2 regions of the Streptomyces sp. NPDC004667 genome follow, and region 2 is predicted to be linked to the other one. Evidence: riboswitches for the same ligand, from Rfam matches in the RefSeq annotation. Region 2 holds a riboswitch; the other holds the start of a gene.
The links. A riboswitch is a leader RNA that binds a small molecule or an ion and turns the genes downstream of it on or off. The one in region 2 is predicted to bind cobalamin.
Positions count from the first base shown of each region.

Region 1 (7,703 bases), on a different contig from region 2:
TCCTGACGCGCCGGCCGGGCCTGTCCCGGATCCGCGCCACCGGATCCCCGCTCCACCTCGTCTGCCTCGGCCTCGCCGCCCTGGTCGCCGTCGCCGCCGTGCTCGCGCCCTGGGTGGTGCCCCACGACCCCAACGCCGTCGACCTGGGCAACGCCCTCGCCGGACCCTCCGCCGAGCACCCGCTCGGCGTGGACGCCGCCGGCCGCGACACCCTCTCCCGGCTGCTGCTCGGCGCCCGCACCTCCCTCCTCGGCCCGCTGGGCGTCGTCGTGTTCTCCACCGTCGCCGGCATCGCCATCGGCATGGCCGCCGCCTGGCGGGGCGGTTGGCTCGACTCCGTCCTGTCCCGCAGCACCGAGCTGGTCTTCGCCTTCCCCGGCATGCTGCTGGCGATCCTGATCATCTCGGTCTACGGAGAGGGCCTGCTCGCCCCGGTCATCGCGCTCGCCGTCGCCTACATGCCCTACGTGAGCCGGCTGACCCGTTCCCTGGTCCTGGCCGAGCGCGCCCGCCCGTACGTCAGCGCGTACCGGGTCCAGGGCCACTCCGCCCTGCAGATCTGCCTGCGCCACATCCTGCCCAACATCGCACCCGTCGTCCTCGCCCAGTCCACCATCAACTTCGGCTACGCCCTCATGGACCTCGCGGGCCTGTCGTTCCTCGGACTCGGCGTCCCCGCCCTCACCCCCGACTGGGGCCGCATGGTCTTCGACGGGCAGACCGCCATCCAGGCCGGCTACCCGCTCTCCGCGGTACTGCCCTGTGCCTTCATCGTGCTGACCGTCGTCGCCTTCAACGTGGTGGGCGAGCGGTGGGCCGACCGTGTCTCCAGGAGGGCCCGATGAGGCCGACGCCCACACTCGACGTCCGGGGCCTGAGGGTCACCCTGCCCGGCACCGCCCGCCCCGTCCTCGACGGGGTCGACCTCACCGTCGGCGCCGGGGAGACCGTGGCCCTCGTGGGCGAGTCCGGCTCCGGCAAGAGCATCACCTCCCGCAGCGCGCTGCGCCTGCTGCCGCCGGGCGGGGTCGTGGAGGGCGAGGTGCGGGTGGCGGGCGAGGACGTCCTCACCATGGACGCCGCCCGACTGCGGCAGGTGCGTGCCGGTACGGTGGCCATGGTCTTCCAGGACCCGCGCGCCGCCGTCAATCCGCTGCGCCGCATCGGTGACTTCCTGACCGAGGGCGTCACCCTCGCCGGGACCATGAGCGCCGCGCAGGCCACGGCCCGGGCGGTCGAACTCCTGGGCGCCGTCGGGCTGGACGCCTCCGTCCTGCGCAAGTACCCCGGCCAGGTCTCCGGCGGCATGCTCCAGCGCGTCGTCATCGCGGCGGCCCTCATGGGCGACCCCGTGCTCCTGATGGCCGACGAACCCACGACGGCACTGGACGTCACCAGCCAGGCCGAGGTCATAGCCGTCCTGGCCACGCTCCGCGAACGCTTCGGCACCGGTCTGCTGTTCGTCACCCACGACCTGGACCTCGCCGCCGCCATCAGCGACCGCGTCTACGTCATGTACGCGGGCCGGATCGCCGAGAGCGGGCCGGCCGAAGTCCTCTTCGCCCGCCCGAGGCACCCCTACACGGCAGCCCTCCTCGCCTCCACCCCGAGGATGGAGGGCCCCCGGGGCCGGCTCGCCGCCATCGACGGCCAACCGCCCGACCTGCGCGAGCCGTTGAAGGGCTGCGCGTTCGCCGCCCGCTGCCCCCTCGCCACGGAGGTCTGCGACGAGCGGGCTCCGCTGCCGACCCCGGCTCCCGGCCGGCCGGACCACAGCGCCGCCTGCCACCACAGCGACCAGCTCGAAGGGAGCGTCGTCGATGCCTGAGAACGTACTGGAGGTCACGGGGCTGCGCCGCTCCTTCGGCGCCGTCCGCGCCGTGGACGACGTGTCCTTCAGCCTCCCGCAGGGGGGATCGCTGGGCATCGTCGGCGAGTCCGGCTCAGGCAAGACGACCACCGCCCGGATCGTCGTCGGCCTGGAGCGCGCCGACGAGGGCGAGATCCTGGTCCGGGGTCGGCCACGGGGCGGGCAGCCGCGCGGCCGGGCGGCGCGGCTGGCCCGCGCCCGTGAGATCCAGATGGTCTTCCAGGACCCGTACCTCTCCCTGGACCCGCGCACCAGCGTCGAGGCGGTCCTGCGCGAAACCCTGGGCCTGCACTTCCCCGGACGCGACCACACCCCGCGGGTACGGGAACTGCTCGACCAGGTCGGTCTGGGCACCCGGGCCGCCGACGCGCTCCCGCGCAACCTCTCCGGCGGCCAGCGCCAGCGCGTCGCCATCGCACGGGCCCTCGCCGTCGAACCGGCCGTGCTCATCCTGGACGAGGCGGTCGCCGCGCTCGACGTCTCCGTCCAGGCGCAGATCCTCAACCTGCTGGCCGACATCCGGGAGCAGACCGGGATCGGCTTCCTCTTCATCACCCACGACCTCGGGGTCGTCCGGTGCGTCACCGACGAGATCGTCGTGATGCGGCACGGGGCCGTCGTCGAACAGGGGAGCACCGAGGAGGTGCTCTCGGCGCCGACCCATCCGTACACCCGGCTGCTCCTGGAGTCCGTGCCGCGGCCGGGGTGGGATCCGGAGGCCATCGCGGCGGCCCGACGGGCGCTGTAGGAGAGCGCCACCCGGGCGCAGCGGGCCCGCTCCCGGCCGGGCGGCTCCGGGCCGGGCCCCGCGCCCGGTCCGGTCAGACGCCGGGCCGGGCGCCGGCCGCGATCGTACGGATCAGGGTGCGCAGCACCGGACCGGGATCCACCTCGGAGCCCAGTGACTCCGCGGCGGCCAGGCCGTCCACGGCCGCGGCCACCGCCTCGCCCAGCGGGCGGGGGTCGACGCCGCCGCCCCGCTCGTCGGCCAGCACCCCGAACAGCGTGACGAAACAGCCGCGCCAGCGCGAGTACTCGGCTTCCAGGGCCTCCCGGACCCGCGCGTCGTTGAGGGCGTGCCAGTGCAACGCCGAATGGAGGTGGGAGAGTTCCGCGCCCTCGGGCCGGGACAGCAGCTCCAGCACCCGTTCGGAACGCCGCTCGAACGAGCCCTCCCCGGAGACGGCCGCCTCCAGGGGGTGGATCCACTCCGGACGGATGTCCGCGATGACCGCCAGGACGAGATCGGTCCGGTCCTGGAAGTGGTAGTGGCACATCCCGTGCGACACGCCGCACAGCGCCGCCACGTTGCGGGTGGTGAAGCGTTCGCTCATGCCTCCGGCGAGGAGGGTCCGCGCGGCGGCGATCAGCCGTGCCCGGGTCTGCTCGCCCTTCGCGGAGACCCGGGGCCGTCCCGCGCGGACGGGGGGCGTGGTCGGGGCCGGGGAGCCCTGTGCGGAAGGTGCCATGGCGTCACTCTAACGAGGCTCCAGCACCCGACCTGGGGCTTTTCCCGATCCTCCGGAACGACCTTGTCCAAACTATTGACCGAGCGCTTGGCCAGTTTTACGTTTCCGGTCAACCCCGCTGCCAGGCGGGGGAGTTGGCATCCCCGGCATCCCCCAAGGAGACCCCCATGAGCGACAACGCATTCCGCCCGCCCGCCCGGGGCATGGACCGGCGCCGGTTCCTGGCCGCCGCCGGTCTCACCGCCGCGGCCGGCGCGGCCGCCGCGCTGACCGCGGCCGACGGACGGGCCTCGGCGGCGCCCCGCCCCGCCCGCGCGGCGGCGGGAGCGTTCAGCGTGCCGATCGAGGACGTCCGCCACACCCGCACCTGGATGGCCTGGCCGGACAGCACCTCCATCTGGGGCAGCAGCCTCAGCGGGGTCCAGTCGGACATCGCGCTCATCGCCCGCACCATCGCCAAGTACGAGCCGGTCTACATGTGCGCCAACTCCGGCAGCGCCGCCAGGGCCCGCCAGCTGTGCGGCTCGACGGTCACCGTCGTCACCACCATCCCCGTGGACGACTGCTGGATGCGCGACAGCGGCCCGGTCTTCCGTACCGACGGCGCCGGCGGACTGGACGCGGTCGGGCTGAACTTCAACGGCTGGGGCAACAAGCAGACCCACTCCAAGGACGCCCTGGTCGCCGGGCGGATCGCCTCCTACGTCGGCGTCCCGTTCACCGCCGCCGGCCTGGTGGGGGAGGGCGGCGCGGTCGAACAGGACGGCGCCGGCACCCTGATGGCGACCCGCAGCAGCCTGGTCAACCGCAACCGCAACCCCAACGCGTCGCAGGCGCAGATCGAAGCCGCGCTGTGCGCCGCCTACGGCGCCTCCAAGGTGATCTGGTTCGACGGAGTGACCGGCCAGGACATCACGGACGACCACGTCGACGCCACCTCGCGCTTCCTCGCCCCCGGCAAGGCCCTCGTCCAGATGCCGCTGGCCTCGGACAACGACGCCTACGCCAAGGACGCGCGCCAGCAGTTCCAGGTCCTGTCCGGGGCGACCACCGCGGGCGGCGCCCGCATGACCGCCGAGAAGCTCCAGGGCCCCGACTACAACCTGATCCGCTCCACCAACCGGGACTTCCTCGCCTCCTACGCCAACTACTACGTGTGCAACGGCGCCGTCATCAGCGGCCAGTTCGGCGACACCCAGGCCGACGCGGCGGCCCGGGCCACGCTGACGCGCCTGTTCCCGGGCCGCGTCGTCGAACGGCTCAACATCGACCGCCTCGGCACCGGTGGCGGCGGCATCCACTGCGTCACCCAGCAGCAGCCGGTGCCGTAACGGCCCCACCGCCCGACGGAGCGCGGCGCCCGGCCCGCATCCCCGCGGCCGGGCACCGCGCTCACGCGTCCGCGCGGCCGCCGCGGAGACCGGGGTCCCGGCGGAGCGGATCGCGGTGGGCGCGGGGCCCGGCTCGCCCCGCTACCCCTCCAGCAGGCCCGGGACCCGGCGCGGCCGCCCGTCGGCGTCGATGGCGACGAAGGTCAGGCGGGCGGTGGCGACTTCGGTGGCCGGGCTGGTCGTCGCGTTCCAGCGTTCCGCGGTGACCCGTACCGCGACCGTCATGGAGGTCCGGCCGGCGCGGTCCAGTGCGGCGTGGACGGTGAGGAGGTCGCCCGCGCGGGCGGGAGCCAGGAAGGTCATGCGGTCCACGGACACCGTCACGGCGGGACCGTCGGCATGGCGGCCCGCGGAGGCGGCGGCCGCGTCGTCGATCAGCTTCATGACCACACCGCCGTGGATGGTCCCGTAGAGGTTGGTGTCGTGCTCGCTCATGATGTGGGCGAGGGTGACACGGGAGTCGGCCGACGCCTTGTGGGCCCGGGTGCCTGTGCCTGTGGTGATGTCCGCGGTCACGGAACTCTCCTTCGCGAGTCGTGCGGATGCGGTCCCGACGGGCCGGACGCGGACGCGCAGGAGCGGCGGGCCGCGCGAGGCGCCCGCTGCCGCCGGCCCGCCCACGAGGCCATCGGGATCTCCGTACGCGGTCTTCGCGTACGGGCAGCGGCAGGTCTTCGGACTCACGGGCACACCTGCCGGCACTCCTGCTTCCGCCGGCGGGCACCTACTGGCCGTCGCTTCCCAGGACCGTTGTCCGGTCCCAGTGCGTATGACGGCGGTCGTTCCCGCTCACCGCTGCGGGGCAGTCCCGGATTCCCACCGGGTTCCCTCTTGCGACGCATCCCGCCTGGCGGACGGGGCGAACCAGCTGCCCTCACACCTTAGGGGCGTCGCCGCGCCCCGTGTACGGCGCCCCGGGCGCCGTTCAGTGCGGGGCCGCCCCGGTGGTGGGCGGGTGGGGGAGTACCCGCGCGATGACGAGGGCCACGTCGTCGTCGGCGTCACGGTGACGCAGGGCGGTCAGGAGCCGGTCGCAGGTCGCCTCCGGGGGGAGACCCGGATCGGCGAGGAGGCTGAGGAGCAGGTCGAGGCGGTCGTCCAGGGCCTCGTCACGGGTTTCGACGAGACCGTCGGTGTAGAGGACCAGCCGGTCACCGGGCAGCAGGTCGAGGACGGTGGACGTGAACCCGGCGTCACCGAGGCCGCCCGTGCCGAGCGGCACGCCGGCCGGAAGGTCGGCCAGCGCGGGCGCCCGCCCCGACCTGACGACGACTGGGGGCGGGTGGCCGGCGAGGGCGACCCGGCAGCGCGAGCGGTGCGGGTCCCAGGTGGCGTAGACGCAGGTCGCCATGGTCCCGTCCAGCTCGGCGGTGATGTGGTCGAGGTGGCGCAGGACCCGTGCCGGGTCGAGACCGAGGTCCGCCAGGGTTCGGGTGGCCGTGCGCAGTTGACCCATGGTGGCGGCGGCGTGGACACCGTGTCCCATCACGTCGCCGACCACGAGGGCGGTCTTGTCCCCGGGCTGGCGGATCGCGTCGAACCAGTCGCCGCCGATCCCGCTCGCCGCCACCGCGGGCTGGTAGCGGTAGGCGATCTGGAGACCGGCCGCCCGCGGCGGGGGGTGCGGCAGGAGGTGGCGTTGCAGGGTCAGGGCGGTGTCGGTGGCGTGCTGGTACCAGCGGGCGTTGTCGATGGCGATGGCGGCGCGGGTGGCCAGCTCGCCGGCCAGGGTGGCGTCGTCGTGGTCGAAGGGGACCGGATTGCGGGTGCGCAGGAGGCCGACGGCACCGAGGACCTGGCCGCGGGCGGTCAGCGGTACGGCCAGGTAGGAGTGCGCGCCCTCCCGGTCGAGGAGGTCCGCGGCGGCCCCGTCGCGCGCGATGTGCGCCAGGTCCGCGCCGGTGACCCGCGGCACCAGGACGGGACGCCCTGTGCTCACGCAGCGGGCGACCAGGCGCTCGGCCGGATACGTGGTGCGCTCGCCGACCGGGTCCGCGGCGCGGACGGCGTCCGTCCCGTAGGACGTCGCCACCGCGAGGGGCACGAAGAGCGCCTGCCCCGTCCGGGGGCCGGGCGCCGTGGCCGCGCCGCCCTCCAGGACGGAGTCGAGGACGTCGACCGAGGCGAGGTCGGCCAGGTCGGCCACCACGAGGCCGGCCAGCTCGCGGGCCGTGCGCTCCACGTCCAGGGTGGTGCCGACGGTCACCGACGCCCGGGCGATGAGGCCGAGGCGCCGGCGGGCCTCGGCGGCCTCCTTGGCCGCGCGGTGGCTGTCGGTGACGTCCACGACCACCAGGGCGACACCGATCACCCTCCCGCCCGGGTCCTCCAGCCGGTAGTACGAGCCCGACCAGGCATGCTCGTGGTCCGGGTCCGCGGGTGTGCGCCCCGTGCCGTACTGGTCCAGCAGCGGTACGCCGGTGTCCAGGACCCGGCGCATGGAGGCCTCGATCGTGTCGGTGTCCAGGAACGGCAGTGCCTCGTGGGGCGTACGGCCCAGAAGCTCCTCGGCGGGCAGGCCGTTGATCCGCTCCAGCATCGGGTTGACCAGCACGTACCGCAGGCCCGCGTCCAGCACCGCCAGCCCGAGCGGGGACTGCGCCACCAGCGGCACGGACAGCGCCAGGTCGCGCTCCACGCCCCGCAGAACGGTCTCGTCGCAGGCGATCCCCAGTGCGTACACGCCGCCGTGCTCGTCCTGCAACCGCATGTTGCGGAACTCCACCAGCCGCGAGGAGCCGTCCTTGTGCCGCACGGGGAAGACGCCCGCCCAGGCGCCGCCACCCGCCATGACCTTGGCGAACAGCTCCAGCACCAGGTCGACGTGCTCATCGGCGACCAGCAGCTCGGCCGCGTGGCGGCCCAGCGCGTCCTCGGCCGACCAGCCGAAGAGGTCCTGTGCCTGTGGGCTCCACAGCGTGATCCGCCCCTCGGCGTCCAGGACCACGGCGGCCACGCTCAGCACGTCCAGCA
Region 1 covers NZ_JBEXKC010000007.1:101,884-109,586, forward strand. Annotated here, with positions in the region: gene ABZW32_RS06200 (ABC transporter permease) at 1-845, shown strand, start outside; gene ABZW32_RS06205 (ABC transporter ATP-binding protein) at 842-1,828, shown strand; gene ABZW32_RS06210 (ATP-binding cassette domain-containing protein) at 1,821-2,618, shown strand; gene ABZW32_RS06215 (TetR/AcrR family transcriptional regulator) at 2,692-3,339, opposite strand; gene ABZW32_RS06220 (agmatine deiminase family protein) at 3,507-4,670, shown strand; gene ABZW32_RS06225 (acyl-CoA thioesterase) at 4,812-5,246, opposite strand; cobalamin riboswitch at 5,378-5,614, opposite strand; gene ABZW32_RS06230 (SpoIIE family protein phosphatase) at 5,656-7,703, opposite strand, start outside.
Region 1: it holds a riboswitch for cobalamin, as region 2 does, so the genes downstream of both, ABZW32_RS06225 (acyl-CoA thioesterase) here and ABZW32_RS12130 (CoA-acylating methylmalonate-semialdehyde dehydrogenase) in region 2, are expected to answer to the same signal.

Region 2 (7,703 bases):
CGCGGGTTCCGGTCCTTGTCGATGACCTGAGCGCGGATCCCCTCCACCAGATCGGGCGAGGACAGGGCCGCGCAGGAGATGCGGTACTCCTGCTCCAGCACCCGCTCCAGCGGGCCGAGCCGGCGGGCCCCGCGCAGCGCGGCCAGAGTGACCTTGACCGCCGTCGGCGACTTGGACAGCAGGGTGTCCGCCGCGTCCTTCGCGGCGGACGGGCCCGAGGCCAGGAGCCGGGCCACGATCTCCTCGGCGGTGTCGGCGGCATAGCAGTGGTCGATCCACTCGCCGCGCGCGGGGACGAGGGTCCCGGCGGGAGGCTCTTGCACGTGCCGCTGCAGCACTTCGTGTACGGAGTCCACGGCCAGCTCCCGGGACAGCGCGGGCAGCGCCCGTGCCGGGACGAAGTGGTCGGCGAGCCCGCACAGCAGCGCGTCCGCGGCGCCGACCGGGGCTCCGGTGAGTGCCAGGTGGGTGCCGAGCTCTCCCGGAGCCAGCGCGAGGAGGTAGGTCCCGCCGACGTCGGGGACGAAACCGATGCCGGTCTCGGGCATGGCGATCTTGGAGCGTTCGGTGACGATCCGGACGCTGCCGTGGGCGGAGATGCCGACTCCGCCGCCCATGACGATGCCGTCCATGAGGGCGACGTAGGGCTTCGGGTAGCGGGCGATCAGCGCGTTGAGGCGGTACTCGTCCCGCCAGAAGTCCGCCGAGGCGGTGCCGCCGGCGCGGGCGTCCTCGTGGATCGCCCGGATGTCACCGCCCGCGCACAGGCCCCGGCCGCCTGCGCCGTCGATGACCACCACTTCGACGCCGGGGTCCTCGGCCCAGGCGGTGAGGGCCTGCTCGATGCGGAGCACCATGGGGTGGCTGAGGGCGTTGAGTGCCTTGGGGCGGTTGAGGGTGATGTACGCGGCGTGGCCCTCGGTGCGCAGGAGGACGTGGTCGCGGTCTTCAGGGGCTTCGTGGCTCATCGCAGGGTCTCCGTGAGTCCGCGCGCGACGATGACGCGCATGACCTCGTTCGTGCCTTCCAGGATCTGGTGGACCCGCAGGTCGCGGACGATCTTCTCGATGCCGTACTCGCTGAGGTACCCGTATCCGCCGTGCAGCTGGAGGGCCGCGTCGGCCACCGCGTACCCGGTGTCGGTGGCGAACCGCTTGGCCATCGCGCACAGGCGCGGGGCCAGAGGGTCGCCGCTGTCCAGGGACTCGGCGGCCTGCCGCACCAGCGCCCGGGCGGCGGCGAGTTCGGTGGCCATGTCGGCCAGCCGGAACTGGAGCGCCTGAGCGTCCAGGAGTCGGCTGCCGAAGGCCTCGCGGTCGGCCAGGTAGGACAGCGAGCGGTCGAGGGCGCTCTGCGCCCCGCCGAGGGAACAGGCGGCGATGCCGAGCCGGCCGCCGTTGAGGCCGTTCATGGCGATGCGGAAGCCATCGCCTTCCGCGCCGAGCCGCCGGTCGGCAGGAATGCGAACACCGTCGAGGACCACCTGACGGGTCGGCTGGGCGTTCCAGCCCATCTTGCGCTCGTTGGGACCGAAGGAGACTCCCGGGTCCTCGCGCTCGACGACGAAGGCGGAGATCCCGCCCGGTCCGGGTTCGCCGGTCCGGGCCATGACCACGTAGACGTCCGAGGCGCCGGCACCGGAGATGAACTGCTTGACCCCGGTGAGCACGTAGTGGTCGCCGTGGCGTTCGGCGCGGGTGCGCAGCGCGGCGGCGTCCGAGCCCGCGCCCGGTTCGGTCAGGCAGTAGCTGCCCAGGGTCGCCGCGGAGCAGAGGCCGGGCAGCCGGCGGGTGCGCTGGGCGTCGTCTCCGTAGCGGTCGATCATCCAGGCGACCATGTTGTGGATGGAGAGGTAGCCCGCGATGGACGGACAGCCGGTCGCGAGGGTCTCGAAGACGAGGACGCCGTCGCTGCGGGAGAGGCCGGAGCCGCCGTGTTGCTCGCTTACGTACACGCCGGCGAGGCCGAGTGCGGCCGCCCGGCGGATGACGTCGACGGGGAAGTGCTTGTCCTGGTCCCAGGCCACGGCATGGGGGGCCAGCTGCTCCTGCGCGAAGTCGAGGGTGACCTCGGTCAGCGCGAGCTGGTCCTCGGTGAGGGTGGTGGTCACGGCGGTCACCCCATCGTGGGGATGGTGAAGCTCGCGCCTTCCTTGACCCCGGAGGGCCAGCGCGAGGTGACGGTCTTGGTACGGGTGTGGAAGCGGATCGAGTCCGGGCCGTGCTGGTTGAGGTCGCCGAAGCCGGAGCGCTTCCAGCCGCCGAAGGTGTGGTAGGCCACGGGCACCGGGATGGGGACGTTGACGCCGACCATGCCGGTGTTGACCCGCCGGGTGAACTCGCGGGCGGTGTCCCCGTCCCGGGTGAAGATCGCCACGCCGTTGCCGTACGGGTGCTCGCTCGGCAGGCGCAGTGCCTCCTCGAAGTCGGCGGCGCGGACCACCGTCAGGACGGGGCCGAAGATCTCCTCGCGGTAGACGCGCATCTGCGGGGAGACGCGGTCGAAGAGGGTGGCTCCGGCGAAGAAGCCGTTCTCGTGGCCGGGGAGGGTGAAGTCACGCCCGTCGACGACCAGTTCGGCCCCTTCGTTGACGCCGATGTCGACGTAGCGGCGGACCCGGTCGAGGGCGTCCTGGCTGACCAGAGGACCGAAGTCCGCGTCCGGGTCGTCGGAGCGCCCGATCTTCAAGGTGGCGATGCGGTCCTTGAGTGCGGCCACCAGGCGGTCCGCCGTCTCCTCGCCCACGGGCACGGCCACGGAGATCGCCATGCAGCGCTCGCCCGCCGAGCCGTAGCCCGCGCCGATCAGGGCGTCCACGGCCTGGTCGAGGTCCGCGTCGGGCATCACGATCATGTGGTTCTTGGCCCCGCCGAAGCACTGGGCGCGCTTGCCGTGCGCGGCGGCCGTGGCGTAGATGTGCGCGGCGATCGGCGTGGAGCCGACGAAGCCGAGCGCCTGGACGCGGGGGTCTTCCAGGAGGGTGTCGACGGCCTCCTTACCGCCGTTGACGACGTTCAGCACGCCCGGCGGCAGCCCCGCCTCCAGGAACAGCTCCGCCAGGCGCAGCGGTACGGACGGATCGCGCTCGGAGGGCTTGAGGATGAACGCGTTTCCGCAGGCCAGGGCCGGTGCGGCCTGCCAGAGCGGAATCATGGCGGGGAAGTTGAACGGGGTGATGCCCGCGACGACGCCGAGGGGGCTGCGCAGGGAGTGCACGTCGATGCCGGTGCCGGCGTTGTCGGTGAACTCGCCCTTGAGGAGGTGGGGGATCCCGGCGGCGAACTCGACCACTTCCAGGCCGCGTTGGAGGTCGCCGTGGGCGTCGGCGACGGTCTTGCCGTGCTCGGCGGACAACAGCCGTGCCAGATCGTCCCGTTCGCCCTCGACCAGCTGGAGGAAGCGCAGCAGGACGCGGGCGCGCCGCTGGGGGTTCCACTGACCCCAGGCGGCCTGCGCCTGCTCGGCGTCGGCGACGGCGGCCTCGGTGTCGGCGCGCCCGGCCAGCGGGACCCGGGCCTGGACGGCGCCGGTGTTGGGGTCGTACACGTCGGCGAAGAGCCCGGAGGTGCCGGTGGTGTGCTTTCCGCCGATGAAATGGGTGAGTTCGCGGACCATGGGTGCCTGCTCTCGTCAGGTGAGATCCGAGGGATGGCAGGGCCGACTCGCGGGCGGGCCCGATGGGGCACGCCGCGGGGAGGGCCGTGGGACTACGAGCGCGCCAGATCGGTGTGCGCGCGCTCCGCCGGATCACCAGGGTCGTGGGTACAAACCGGTGCCATGCGTGTCTGCTCCATCCTCGTGGACAACACGGAACATCCGCGGCCGGTATCCTGACTCCCGGATCCCCGCGCGCCGCCCGCCTTCCCGACAGACCTCGTCAGTGGCGTGTGGATGGCAGCACACTCCCCGGTCACAGTGGCGGGACCGTGCCGGATTCACACCGGCTTCCCTGCACCGCGGACCTTGTGCCACGAACATATAGTTGGACGTCCTAGTAAGTCCAGACCCACCGCTCGGGCGGCCCTGGAGTCACGCGCGGTCGCGGGCCACGGGGTACGGGACGAAGGTGCTGCTGTTCTCGTCGACCGCGAGCGTGCGGCCCAGGGGCGGGACGGCGCGCTGCGGGCAGTCGAGACGTTCGCACAGCCTGCAGCCCATGCCGATGGGAGTGGCGGCCGAGGCGTTGTCCAGGTCGAGGCCGTCGGAGTACACGAGCCGCGACGCGTGGCGGATCTCGCAGCCGAGGCCGATGGCGAAGGTCTTGCCGGGTTCGCCCCAGCCGCCGCGGTGGCGGGTGACGGCGCGCGCGGTCCACAGGTGGCGCTGCCCGTCGGGCATGGCGGCGATCTGTACGTGGATGCGGCCGGGGGCGGCGAAGGCCTCGTAGACGTTCCACAGCGGGCAGGTGCCGCCGGCCCGGGAGAAGTGGAACCCGGTGGCGGACTGCCGCTTGGACATGTTTCCGGCCCGGTCCACGCGGACGAAGGAGAACGGCACCCCGCGCAACCTGGCGCGCTGCAGGGTGCTCAGGCGGTGGCAGACGGTCTCGTAACCGATGCCGAAGTGGTCGGTGAGGCGTTCGATGTCGTAGCGGAATTCCTCGGCGGCGGTGTGGAAGGCGCGGTACGGGAGGACCAGGGCGGCCGCGAAGTAGTTGGCGATGCCGATCCGGGCCAGGGCGTGGGCGGGGGAGCCGGGCTCGAAGTCCTCGGCGGCCAGCCGGTCCAGCTCGTCGCCGTACTCCAGCAGGGCGAGCTGCGTGGCCATCCGGAACGCCTGCTGGCCGGGCCGGAGCCGGCCGGACAGGTGCAGGACGCGCGTGCGGGCGTCGAAGCGGTGGAGTCGGTCCGCGTCGGGGGCGGGGCGGGCCCCGTGCCGGTCGGCGTCGGGGGCGGGGCGGATCCCGTGCCGGTCGGCGTCGGGGGCGGGGCGGATCCCGTGCCGGTCCGCGTCGGGGGCGAGGCGGATCCCGTGCCGGTCGCCGAGGCGGTTCGAAAGCGCCCGGACGACCTCGCCGGTGCGGATGCCGACCTCCCGGGCCAGGTCCTCGGCGGCGAGGTCGGTGTCGTGCAGGTAGTTCCGGCGCCGGTAGAAGAACTCGCGGATCTCCTCGTGGGGTGAGCGCGGAGCGGCCGGGTCGCCGCCGCGTCCGTCCGCGGTGTCCGCGAGCCGCTCGGTCAGCAGCTGGGCGCGTCGGCCGAGGTCCAGCAGGACGGAGGCGACGGCGGGCATCCGGGTGGCGAGTTCGGCCAGGTCGGAGGGGGAGACGCGGGCCTCGGCGACCTCGCCCGCCAGGGCCTCGCGCAGATCGGCGACGAGGCGGCCCGTGTCGCGTTCCGAGAAGAAGCCGGGGTCCACGCCGAAGGCCTCGGTGAGCCGCAGCAGGACGGGCACGGTGAGCGGCCGGGAGTCGTGCTCCATCTGGTTCAGATAGCTCGGCGAGATGGCCAGTACCCGCGCCAGGTCCGCCTGGCTCATCCGGCGCTCCTCGCGCAGCCGCCGCAACCGCGCTCCCGCGTACGTCTTGCCCACCCCTGACCCCCCTCGGCCTCGTTCCGGGTTCAGCGTACGCACGGATCCGCCGTTGCAGACCCTTCGCAACCTTGGCAAAACCGCCGCCGAAGATTCGCAGAAATTGGCAGCCGTCCCTGATTGATGGCACTGCGTGCCGCTGTCAGAGTCTGTCCTGCGGCCGCCGGACCCCGGCAGCCGAGGCGGACACTCCGGGCCCGACTCGCGCCCTGACGTCGGAAATCCCGGCCGTCCGGACTCGGTTGACCTGCGGCATTGCTCAGATCCGCCCTCCGGGTCCGGCGGCCACGACCTCAGATCACGGCACAGAGTGCCAACAACCTGTCGCGAAGGACGGGCGCGTTGGCAGGCGAAGCGACACAGGGAGACGGTGACGGTCATGGCAGACACGAACACGACGACGGCGGCCGAGCGGCTGGAGCAGCGGTGGGCCACGGACCCGCGGTGGGCGGGCATCGAGCGCACGTACTCGGCGCGGGACGTGGTCCGGTTGTCCGGGAGCGTCCGCGAGGAGCACACCCTGGCACGACGCGGCGCCGAACGGCTCTGGCGCCAGCTGCACGAACTCGACTACGTCCACGCGCTCGGCGCCCTGACCGGCGGCCAGGCGGTCCAGCAGGTGCGGGCCGGCCTGCAGGCGATCTACCTGTCCGGATGGCAGGTGGCGGCCGATGCCAACCAGGCCGGGCACACCTACCCCGACCAGTCCCTGTACCCGGTCAACTCCGTTCCCCAGGTGGTGCGCCGGATCAACAACGCGCTGCTGCGCGCCGACCAGATCGCCACGGCCGAGGACGCCGGCGACACCACCGACTGGCTGGCCCCGATCGTCGCCGACGCCGAGGCCGGATTCGGCGGCCCGCTCAACGCCTTCGAGCTGACCAAGGCGATGATCGCGGCGGGCGCGGCGGGCATCCACTACGAGGACCAGCTGGCCTCGGAGAAGAAGTGCGGCCACCTCGGCGGCAAGGTCCTCGTCCCGACCGCGCAGCACGTCCGCACCCTGAACGCGGCCCGCCTGGCGGCCGACATCGCCGACACCCCGACCCTGATCATCGCCCGTACGGACGCCCTGGCCGCGACCCTGCTGACCAGCGACGTCGACGAGCGGGACGCGGAGTTCTGCACGGGTGAGCGCACCGCCGAGGGCTTCTACCACGTCCGCAACGGCATGGCCCCGGTCATCGCCCGCGGTCTCGCCTACGCCCCGTACGCCGACCTCATCTGGGTCGAGACCGGCACCCCCGACCTCGCCCAGGCCCGCGAGTTCGCCGAGGCGATCCACGCCCGGTACCCGGACCGGATGCTGGCCTACAACTGCTCGCCCTCCTTCAACTGGAAGGCCGCCCTGGACGACGACCAGATCGCCAAGTTCCAGCGCGAACTCGGCGCCATGGGCTACAGGTTCCAGTTCATCACCCTCGCCGGCTTCCACTCCCTCAACCACGGGATGTTCGACCTCGCCCGCGGCTACGCCGAGCACGGCATGACGGCCTACGTCGACCTCCAGGAGCGCGAGTTCGCCGCCCAGGAGCACGGCTTCACCGCCGTCAGGCACCAGCGCGAGGTCGGCACCGGCTACTTCGACCTGGTCTCCACCGCGGTCAACCCCGCGTCCTCCACCACCGCACTCACCGGCTCCACCGAGGAGGAGCAGTTCCACTGAGCCCGTCGGGCCCGGCCTCGTACGCGTCCCGGCCGCACGGGGCCGGGCGGTTCCTCCCCGCCCCCGTCTCCTCTCACAGCCCAGGAGTACCCCGATGACCATCAGTGCCCCTGCCCGCGCCGTGCGCGTCCTCGCGGCCCCGGGCGACCGCCACGACGAGATCCTCACCCCCGAGGCCCTGGACTTCCTGGCCGCGCTCGCCGGGGCCTTCGGCGACCGCCGCCAGGAGCTGCTCAAGGAGCGCCGCCGCCAGGCCGTCCGGCTGGCCTCCGGATCCCCGCTCGACTTCCCCGTGGCCACCTCGGCCGTCCGCGCCGACCGGACCTGGCGGGTCGCCCCGCCCGCTCCCGGTCTGGAGGACCGCCGGGTGGAGATCACCGGGCCGCCCGAGCGGCGCATGGCCGTCAACGCCCTCAACTCCGGTGCACAGGTGTGGATGGCGGACTTCGAGGACGCCACCTCGCCCACCTGGGACAACATCATCGGCGGCCAGCTCAGCCTCCTC
Region 2 covers NZ_JBEXKC010000016.1:79,984-87,686, reverse strand. Annotated here, with positions in the region: gene ABZW32_RS12140 (enoyl-CoA hydratase/isomerase family protein) at 1-968, opposite strand, end outside; gene ABZW32_RS12135 (acyl-CoA dehydrogenase family protein) at 965-2,119, opposite strand; gene ABZW32_RS12130 (CoA-acylating methylmalonate-semialdehyde dehydrogenase) at 2,116-3,615, opposite strand; cobalamin riboswitch at 3,803-3,988, opposite strand; gene ABZW32_RS12125 (short-chain fatty acyl-CoA regulator family protein) at 4,030-5,532, opposite strand; gene aceA (isocitrate lyase) at 5,912-7,198, shown strand; gene aceB (malate synthase A) at 7,293-7,703, shown strand, end outside.